Regions from separate parts of the Nocardioides secundeburneus genome, predicted to be linked through region 1. Evidence: predicted binding sites of a transcription regulator. Region 1 holds the regulator's gene; the other holds the start of a gene.
What was found. The regulator HrcA, encoded in region 1, represses chaperone genes, less so after heat shock. The targets are predictions, from matches to a motif close to TTGGCACTCGNNNNNNNCGAGTGCCAA.
Positions count from the first base shown of each region.

Region 2: groL (chaperonin GroEL) is a predicted target of HrcA. The motif match lies at 2,465-2,491, and genes of this name have one in related genera.

Region 1 covers NZ_JBDUUE010000003.1:178,065-182,475, reverse strand. Annotated here, with positions in the region: gene dnaJ (molecular chaperone DnaJ) at 1-1,063, opposite strand, end outside; gene hrcA (heat-inducible transcriptional repressor HrcA) at 1,109-2,128, opposite strand; gene ABFT23_RS08945 (hypothetical protein) at 2,313-3,062, shown strand; gene ABFT23_RS08940 (MBL fold metallo-hydrolase) at 3,087-3,959, shown strand; gene ABFT23_RS08935 (hypothetical protein) at 4,000-4,200, shown strand; gene ABFT23_RS08930 (DUF3097 domain-containing protein) at 4,237-4,411, shown strand, end outside.
Region 2 covers NZ_JBDUUE010000002.1:202,428-206,838, reverse strand. Annotated here, with positions in the region: gene ABFT23_RS05915 (serine/threonine-protein kinase) at 1-469, shown strand, start outside; gene groL (chaperonin GroEL) at 712-2,340, opposite strand; gene ABFT23_RS05905 (ATP-grasp domain-containing protein) at 2,564-3,406, opposite strand; gene ABFT23_RS05900 (hypothetical protein) at 3,403-3,726, opposite strand; gene ABFT23_RS05895 (TylF/MycF family methyltransferase) at 3,723-4,411, opposite strand, start outside.

The sequences.
Region 1 (4,411 bases):
CGCGCAGCAGCTCCTCCTGGCGCGCGTCGAGGCGGCCGGGCGTCTCGACGATCGTGGTGACGACGAGGTCGCCGCGACCACCGCGCAGCCCGGGGACACCCCGGCCGCGCAGCACCGTCTCGGCCCCGGACTGGGTGCCGGCGGGGACCTCGAGCTCGAAGCTGGTCTCGACGCCCGAGCCGGCGCCGTCCTCGACGTCGGCCTCGAGGGTGGGCAGCGTGAGCGTGGTGCCGAGCGCGGCCGCGGTCATGGGCAGCGTGACGGTGCAGTGCAGGTCGTTGCCGTGCCGGGTGAAGGTCTCGTGGGGCGCGACGTGGATCTCGACGTAGAGGTCGCCGGCCGGGCCGCCGCCGGGGCCGACCTCGCCCTCCTCGGCGAGCTGCACGCGGGTGCCGGTGTCGACGCCGGCCGGGATCTTGATGGTCAGCGTGCGGCGCGAGCGCACCCGGCCGTCGCCGGAGCACTCGCGGCACGGGTCGGGGATGATCGTGCCGAAGCCGCGGCACGCGGCGCACGGGCGCAGCGTGCGCACCTCGCCGAGGAACGAGCGCTGCACGTGGGCCACCTCGCCCTGCCCGCGACAGGTCTCGCACGGCACCGGGTGGCTGCCCGGCGCGGCGCCGTCGCCGTGGCAGGTGGTGCACACGACGGCCGTGTCGACCTTGAGCTCCTGCGAGACGCCGAACGCCGCCTCGGCGAGCTCGATCTCGACCCGGATGAGCGCGTCCTGGCCGCGACGCACCCGCGAGCGGGGTCCACGTCCGGCCCCCGGGCCACCCTGGCCGCCGAAGAAGGCGTCCATGATGTCGGTGAACGAGAAGCCGGCGCCCTGACCGCCGGCGAAGCCCCCGAACGCGTCGCCTCCGCGGTCGAAGGCGGCGCGCTTCTGCGGGTCGGAGAGCACCTCGTAGGCGGCCGTGACCTCCTTGAAGCGGTCCTGCGTCGCGGGGTCGGGGTTGACGTCGGGGTGCAGCTGGCGGGCGAGCTTGCGGTAGGCCTTCTTGATCGTGTCGGCGTCGGCGTCGCGGGCGACGCCCAGCAGCTCGTAGGGGTCCTGAGGCACGGGTTTCCTTCGGGTGGTTCGCGGTGTGGTGCGGGGCGGGTCCGGTCAGGACTCGTCGAGGATGCGGGAGACGTAGCGGGAGACGGCGCGCACGGCGGCCATGGTGCCGGGGTAGTCCATGCGGGTGGGCCCGACGATGCCGAGCGTGGCCAGGGCGTCGTCGTGGGGCCCGTAGCCGGTGGTGACGACGCTGGTGGAGGCGAACTCCTCGATGGGGCCCTCGGCGCCGATGCGCACGGTGACGGTGCCCGAGGCCGAGGCCTCGCCGAGCAGCTGGAGCAGCACGACGTGCTCCTCGAGCGCCTCGAGCAGCGGGCGGACGGCGGAGTCGAAGCTGTCGCCGTAGCGGGCCAGGTTGGCCGCTCCGCCGACCGCGACCCGCTCGTCGGAGCGGTGGTCGCTCATGGCGTCGACGAGCACCTGGACGACGGCCGCGGTGGCGGCGTCGTGCGGCTCGTCGGCGGCCGCGAGGTCGCCGAGCGCGGTGACGGCCGCGCCGATGACCTCGCCGGTGACGCTGAGGTTGAGCCGGCTGCGCAGGCGGGCGAGGTCGTCGTCGGGCAGGTCGGCGTCGAGGTCGACGACGCGCTGCTCGACGCGGCCGGTGCTGAGGATGAGGATGACCAGCAGCCGGTCGGGGGCGAGCGCGACGACCTCGACGTGGCGCACGGTCGAGCGGCTGAGCACGGGGTACTGCACGACCGCGACCTGGCGGGTGAGCTGCGAGAGCAGGCGGACGCTGCGGCTGACGACGTCGTCGAGGTCGACCGCGCCGTCGAGGAAGCTCGCGATGGCCCGCTTCTCGGCCACGCTCAACGGCTTGACCGCACCGAGCCGGTCGACGAAGAGGCGGTAGCCCTTGTCGGTGGGCACGCGGCCGGCGCTGGTGTGCGGCTGGGTGAGGTAGCCCTCCTCCTCGAGGGCCGCCATGTCGTTGCGCACGGTGGCCGGCGAGACGTTGAGCCCGTGGCGCTCGACGAGGGCCTTGGAGCCGACCGGCTCCTCGGTGGCGACGTAGTCCTGCACGATCGCCCGCAGGACCGCGAGGCGGCGCTCCTCCTGCACGGTGACCTCCCGGGCTCGACGACGGACGACCTGACGCACGACGCCTGGCACTCCGAGACGTCGAGTGCCAAGCCTACCGTCCTGCGGAACCCGGGTGGACGTCGTCCGTCGCCAAGGTTAGGCTTGCCTTACGTTGCGCACCGCGACCTACCTCGCGCGACGTCCCGCCGCCGGAGGAGACCGCATGACCAGCCTCGACCACCACACCTCGACCGGTGACCCCGCGCTGCTCGCGGCGGCCGCCCGGGCCGTGCTCGCGTGCCCGGCCGCCGTCAACCTCGTGGTCGACGGCGTCGACGACGTGCTCGGCGACCTCGGCGACCCCACCGAGGGTGGCCGCGGCGAGCTCGGCATGCAGGACATCGCCGGCGTGCCGACGTTCTCCAGCCCCGCCGGCACCCGCCTCGTCGAGGCCGCGGCCCGCGGACGCCGCGCGCTGCTGACCCTCGAGAGCGGCCTCGGCCCGGCCGCCTCCGCCGACCGCGACGCCGTGCTCACCCTCGGGGGCCGGCTCGAGCGCCGCGGGCAGGAGGCCTGCGAGTGCTGCACCGAGGTGCGCGAGACCGTCGTGCTCGTCGTCGACGTCGTCGTGCTCAGCCGCCCGCAGCGCGGCGGCGACCAGGTGCGGGTCCCGGTCGCGGCCTTCCGCTCCCCCGCCCACGTGCTCAACCGCGGCTACCTGCAGCGCTCGGCCGAGCACGCCAACCTGTGCCACCAGGACGAGCTGCGCCGCGCCGTCTCGACCACCACCGGCACCCGCCTGGCCGAGGTCGTCGGTGTCTCCCTCAGCGGCCTGACCGCCACCGGCGTCGAGGTGCAGTGGGTCGACGTCACCGGCGCCCATCGCACCCGGCTGCGCTTCCCACGGGCGGCCACCAGCACCGACGACCTCGGCGACCTGCTGCGCGGCGAGCTGCACGCCGGGCTCTGCTAGAACCGCCTCTGCTAGAACGGCCGGGTGCCCTTCACCGAGATCGCCGACCGCGTCTGGGTGGCGCGCTACCCCTGGTTCGACGTCAACGTCACGGTCGTCGGTGGCGACCGCGGCCTGCTCGTCGTCGACACCCACGCCTCCGCCGAGGCGGCCCGTGAGGTCGTCGACGACGTCCGCGCCCTCGGTGCCGGGGAGGTGGTCGAGGTCGTCAACACCCACGAGCACTTCGACCACACCTTCGGCAACGCCACGCTGCGCGCGGCCTACGGCGACGTCCCGATCCACGCCCACGAGAGCGCGGCCGAGTCGACGCTCGCGGCCGGACGCCGCGTCCAGGCCCTCTACGAGGCCGAGGCCGGAGAGGCCGCCGACCCGCACCGCGCCGAGGTGCTGGCCACCGAGATCGTGGTCGCCGACCACACGTTCTCCTCGGCGCGCGTGCTCGACCTCGGCGACCGCTACGTCGAGCTCGTCCACCCCGGGCGCGGCCACACCGCCGGCGACGCCGTCGTCCGGGTGCCCGACGCCGACGTCGTGCTCGCCGGCGACCTGATCGAGGAGTCCGCCGACCGCGACGCGACCCCCGGCTTCGGCGCCGAGTGCTGGCCGCTCGAGTGGCCGCTCACCCTCGACGTCGTGCTCGGCCTCTGCACCCGGTCGACCGTCGTCGTGCCCGGGCACGGCACCGTCGTCGACCGCGAGTTCGTCGAGCAGCAGCGCAACGACATCGGCATCGTCGCCGAGACGATCCGCGACCTCGCCGGCCGGGGCGTGCGGGTCGACGAGGCGCTGGGCGCGGCCGAGCAGTGGCCGTTCCCGGCCCGCTACCTCGCCGACGCCGTCGTCCGCGGCTACGAGCACCTGCCCCGGTCGCAGAAGCGACTTCCCCTGCTCTGAGGTGAGGCGACGGCGCCCGGGCGCGGCCTACGGTCGCGAGATGAGCGAGACCGACCCGGCGCCCGAGGCGATCGACGACGACCAGCTGCCCGACGACGTGCGCCCGGGCGAGGACAACCCGCTCGCCGACGGCCTCGGCGACAACGAGACGGTCGGCGACCTGCTCACCGACGGCAAGCGGCCCGAGCAGTCCGACGACCGGTCGACCGGGTCACAGGACGGTGACGACGGCGCGTCCTGACGCCCGCGCCCCGGTCCGCGCCCTAGCGTCGGCGAGGTGGATCGATACGGCACCGACGTCCTGAGCGGCGACTGGCGCGTCCCGAAGCGCGGCCGCGCCACCGAGGCGACCGCCGACCTCGGCGTCGTCGTCGAGGAGGTGATGACCGACTTCGTGGGCGAGGTCGTCGCCGTCGACCGCGACCTCGACACCCTCACGCTCGAGGACCGTC
Region 2 (4,411 bases), on a different contig from region 1:
GCGCATCGAGCTCGGTCCGGCCTCCCTGCGCGCCCCCGAGGGCTGGGACACCATCGACCCCGGACGCGTCGACCAGGGCGTCGGCGCTCGTGACTACAACGACCTCGAGGGCTACTACTCCTCGGTCTTCATCCGGCGCAACGACCCGGGCTTCCGGCTCGACACGATCCCGCTGCTCGACATCGCTGCCGACAGCCTGGTCACCGGCCTCGACGACAACGACGACACGATCGAGCTGCGCAACAAGGAGCGCCTCAAGCCGGCCTGGCTCGACGGCCAGCGGGTGGCGCGCATCCGCGCGGAGTACTACTCGACGAAGGACGACCTGTCGTTCTACGAGGAGACCTGGCTCGCCCAGCGCGGCAAGTTCCTCTACCGGGTGACGTTCCAGCACTCCCTGGTCGACACCATGGCCGAGCGCCGCGCCCAGATCGACCCGATGGTCGTCTCGTTCCGCTGGAAGCGGTAGCGCCCTCCCCGGGGTTCGGGCACCGGTACTCTCCGCGCGATTGCGCGCACAGTGCCACCCTCAGACCTCACCACCGGCACTCTCCGCGCGATCGCGCGCACAGTGCCACCGGACCGGCTCAGCATGGCCGGATCCGCGCGATCGCTCGATCAGGACCACCGACCCCCGCAGACGCCGAACGGCCCGCCCCCGGAGGGACGGGCCGTTCTGGGTACAGCAGGTGGAGCAGGTGAGGCGTGGACTCAGAAGTCCATGCCGCCCATGCCGCCGGTCGGGTCGCCCGCGGGGGCGGCCTTCTCCGGCTTGTCGGCGACGACGGCCTCGGTGGTGAGGAACAGCGCGGCGATCGACGCGGCGTTCTGCAGGGCCGAACGGGTCACCTTGGCGGGGTCGATGATGCCCTCGCCGATCATGTCGACGTAGTCGCCCGTGGCGGCGTTGAGGCCACGGCCCGACTCGAGGTTGGCGACCTTCTCGGCGACGACGCCGCCCTCGAGACCGGCGTTGATCGCGATCTGCTTGAGCGGGGCCGAGGTGGCGACGCGGACGATGTTGGCACCGGTGGCCTCGTCGCCCGACAGGTCGAGCTTGTCGAACGCGGTGGCGGCGGCCTGGACGAGCGCCACGCCACCTCCGGCGACGATGCCCTCCTCGACGGCGGCCTTGGCGTTGCGGACGGCGTCCTCGATGCGGTGCTTGCGCTCCTTGAGCTCGACCTCGGTGGCCGCGCCGACCTTGATGACGGCGACGCCACCGGCGAGCTTGGCCAGGCGCTCCTGGAGCTTCTCGCGGTCGTAGTCGGAGTCGGACTTCTCGATCTCGGCGCGGATCTGGTTGACCCGGCCCTCGATCTGACCGGCGTCGCCGGCACCCTCGACGATCGTGGTCTCGTCCTTGGTGATGACGACCTTGCGGGCCTGGCCGAGCAGGTCGATGCCGGCGGTCTCGAGCTTGAGGCCGACCTCCTCGGAGATGACCTGGCCGCCGGTGAGGATCGCGATGTCCTGCAGCATGGCCTTGCGGCGGTCGCCGAAGCCGGGGGCCTTGACGGCGACCGACTTGAACGTGCCGCGGATCTTGTTGACGACCAGGGTCGACAGCGCCTCGCCGTCGACGTCCTCGGCGATGATGACGAGCGGCTTGCCCGACTGCATGACCTTCTCGAGCAGGGGCAGCAGGTCCTTGACGTTGCTGACCTTGGAGTTGGCGATGAGGACGTAGGCGTCCTCGAGCACGGTCTCCATGCGCTCGGGGTCGGTGACGAAGTAGGCCGAGATGTAGCCCTTGTCGAACCGCATGCCCTCGGTGAGCTCGAGGTCGATGCCGAAGGTGTTCGACTCCTCGACCGTGATCACGCCCTCCTTGCCGACCTTGTCCATCGCCTCGGCGATGGCGTCACCGACGGTGCTGTCGCCGCCGGCGGAGATGGTGGCGGTGGCCGCGATCTGCTCGCGGGTCTCGACCTCCTTGGCCATGCCGAGCAGCTGCTCGCTGACGGCGGCCACGGCGGCCTCGATGCCGCGCTTGAGGCCCATCGGGTTCGCCCCGGCGGCCACGTTGCGCAGGCCCTCGCGGACCATGGCCTGGGCCAGCACGGTGGCGGTGGTGGTGCCGTCGCCCGCGACGTCGTCGGTCTTCTTGGCGACCTCCTTGACGAGCTCGGCACCGATCTTCTCGTAGGGGTCCTCGAGCTCGATCTCCTTGGCGATGGAGACGCCGTCGTTGGTGATCGTGGGGGCGCCCCACTTCTTCTCGAGAACGACGTTGCGGCCCTTGGGGCCGAGGGTGACCTTGACGGCGTCGGCGAGCGTGTTCATGCCGCGCTCGAGACCGCGCCGGGCCTCCTCGTTGAATGCAATCAGCTTGGGCATAACTCCTGCGATCCTCTGGTGGGAGTCGGTGGATGCGGTTCGGTGGGCTGCCCGCGACGGACGACCCCGCTCTCGGCAGATCACTTCTCCGCCGCGAGGGAGCCTCAGCTGGCACCGTTCCGGATTGTCACTCTCGTGGCGAGAGTGCCAGCCTCATGTTTAGCACTCGCACCCCGAGAGTGACAACCCAGGTCGACCGCCTCGACCGCGACCGCCCGACCCGTCAGGCCCGCGACGACGGCAGCCGCGCGGCGACCACCTCGGCGAAGGCCTCCGCGTTGGCGGGGACGACGTCGAGGTAGAGGCCGGGCTCGGTGACCTCGACCTCGCTGACGTGCAGCCGGCCGTCGAGCCGGAGCAGGTCGATGCGCGCGTAGACGATCTCGGCGCCGACGATCTCGGCCGTGGCGGCGACGGCGGCGACGGCGAGGTCGCGGGCCTCGGGCGTGAGCGCGACGACCGAGGAGCGGCCGCCGTACTCCTCGTGCACGCGGACGTCGTCGGGCGGGGCGATCTTGGCCACCTGGCTGACCGGGCGCCGGTCGAGCACGAAGACCGAGAGCTCACCCTCATCGTGCACCGAGTCGAGCAGCGGCTGCACCACCCAGGGGCCGCCGTCGACCGGCAGCGGGTCGTCGTCCCGCCGGACGACGACCAGGCCCTCGCCACCGGCGCCGACGCGCGGCTTGACGACGGCGGCGCCGAGGCCGCTGACGACGTCGCGCAGGCCGGCGTCGTCGTCGGCGAGCACGGTCGGCACGGTCGGCACGCGTGCGGCGAGGTCGAGCAGGTAGGACTTGTCGGTGTTCCAGCGGAACGTGTCGAGACCGTGCAGCAGCGACGGGCCGACCCCCTCGGCCCACACGAGGAACTCGGGCAGGCGCTGCTGGTAGTCCCAGGTCGAGCGGACGCAGACGAGACCCGCCGCCGACCAGTCGACGGACGGGTCGTCCCACACGGCCCAGGCGGCGGAGACGCCACGGGCGGCGAGCGCGGCGTCGAGGGCCTCGTGGCCGGGCTCGCCGTCGCGGTAGCCGGCGCTGGTGGCCAGCAGGACGTCGGTCACGCGCTCCCCCGCCGGCGCTTGAGTCGCGACGGCAGGGCGACGACCGCCCGTCCGGCCCGCCAGGTGGCGCTCTGCTTGAGCTCGGCGAGCTCGCGCTCGGCGCGCTCGGCGCGGCGCTCGGCGCGGCGGGCCCGCTTCTCGGCGGCGTCGGCGCGCTGCTCGGCCTCGCGCAGGTCGCGGGCGATGACGCGGTGCAGCTGCCGGGTCGACTTCACCGCGAACCGGCGCTCGACGGCGAGCGTGCGCTCGAGGCGGCGGATCTTGACCTGCGGGCTCTCCTCGAAGTCGGCGGCCCGGTCGGTGCCGAGGTCGCGGGTCACGACTTGCGCCAGTAGACGCCGGCCCAGTCGATGGGGTGCAGCTCGTCGGTGATGCCCCGCGACTCGCGGAAGTCGTGGACGGCCTGGGCGCACCCCTTGACCGCGCCGTAGTCGTCGACGATCACGTAGCCGCCCACGGCGACCTTGTCGTAGAGGGGCTCGAGCGCGTCGATGGTCGAGCCGTACATGTCGCCGTCGAGGCGCAGCACCGCGATCTGCTCGATCGGTGCCGCCGGCAGGGTCTCGTCGAACCAGCCGACCAGCAGCTTGACCTGGTCGTCGAGGAGGTCGTAGCGCCGGAAGTTGTCCTCGACCTGCTCGGTCGAGATCGCCAGCTCGATCTTGGTGTGGTGCTCGTCGCCGGCGTCGGCCTCGAACCGGCCGTCGGGCTTGGGCAGGCCCTCGAAGGAGTCGGCGACCCAGACGGTGCGGTCGGTGACGCCGTGGGCCTTGAGCACGGCGCGGGCGAAGATGCAGGTGCCGCCGCGCCAGGCCCCGGTCTCGATGAAGTCGCCCGGGACGCCGTCGGCCAGCACGCTCTCGAGGCACGTGCGCACGTTGAGCAGGCGCTTCATGCCGACCATCGTCTCGGCGTCGGCGGGCCAGTCCCTGCCGTTCTCGCGGCGCTCGGCGTCGAACTCACCGGACTCGACGACGCGGACGTCGCGGTCGCGGGTGGCGATGC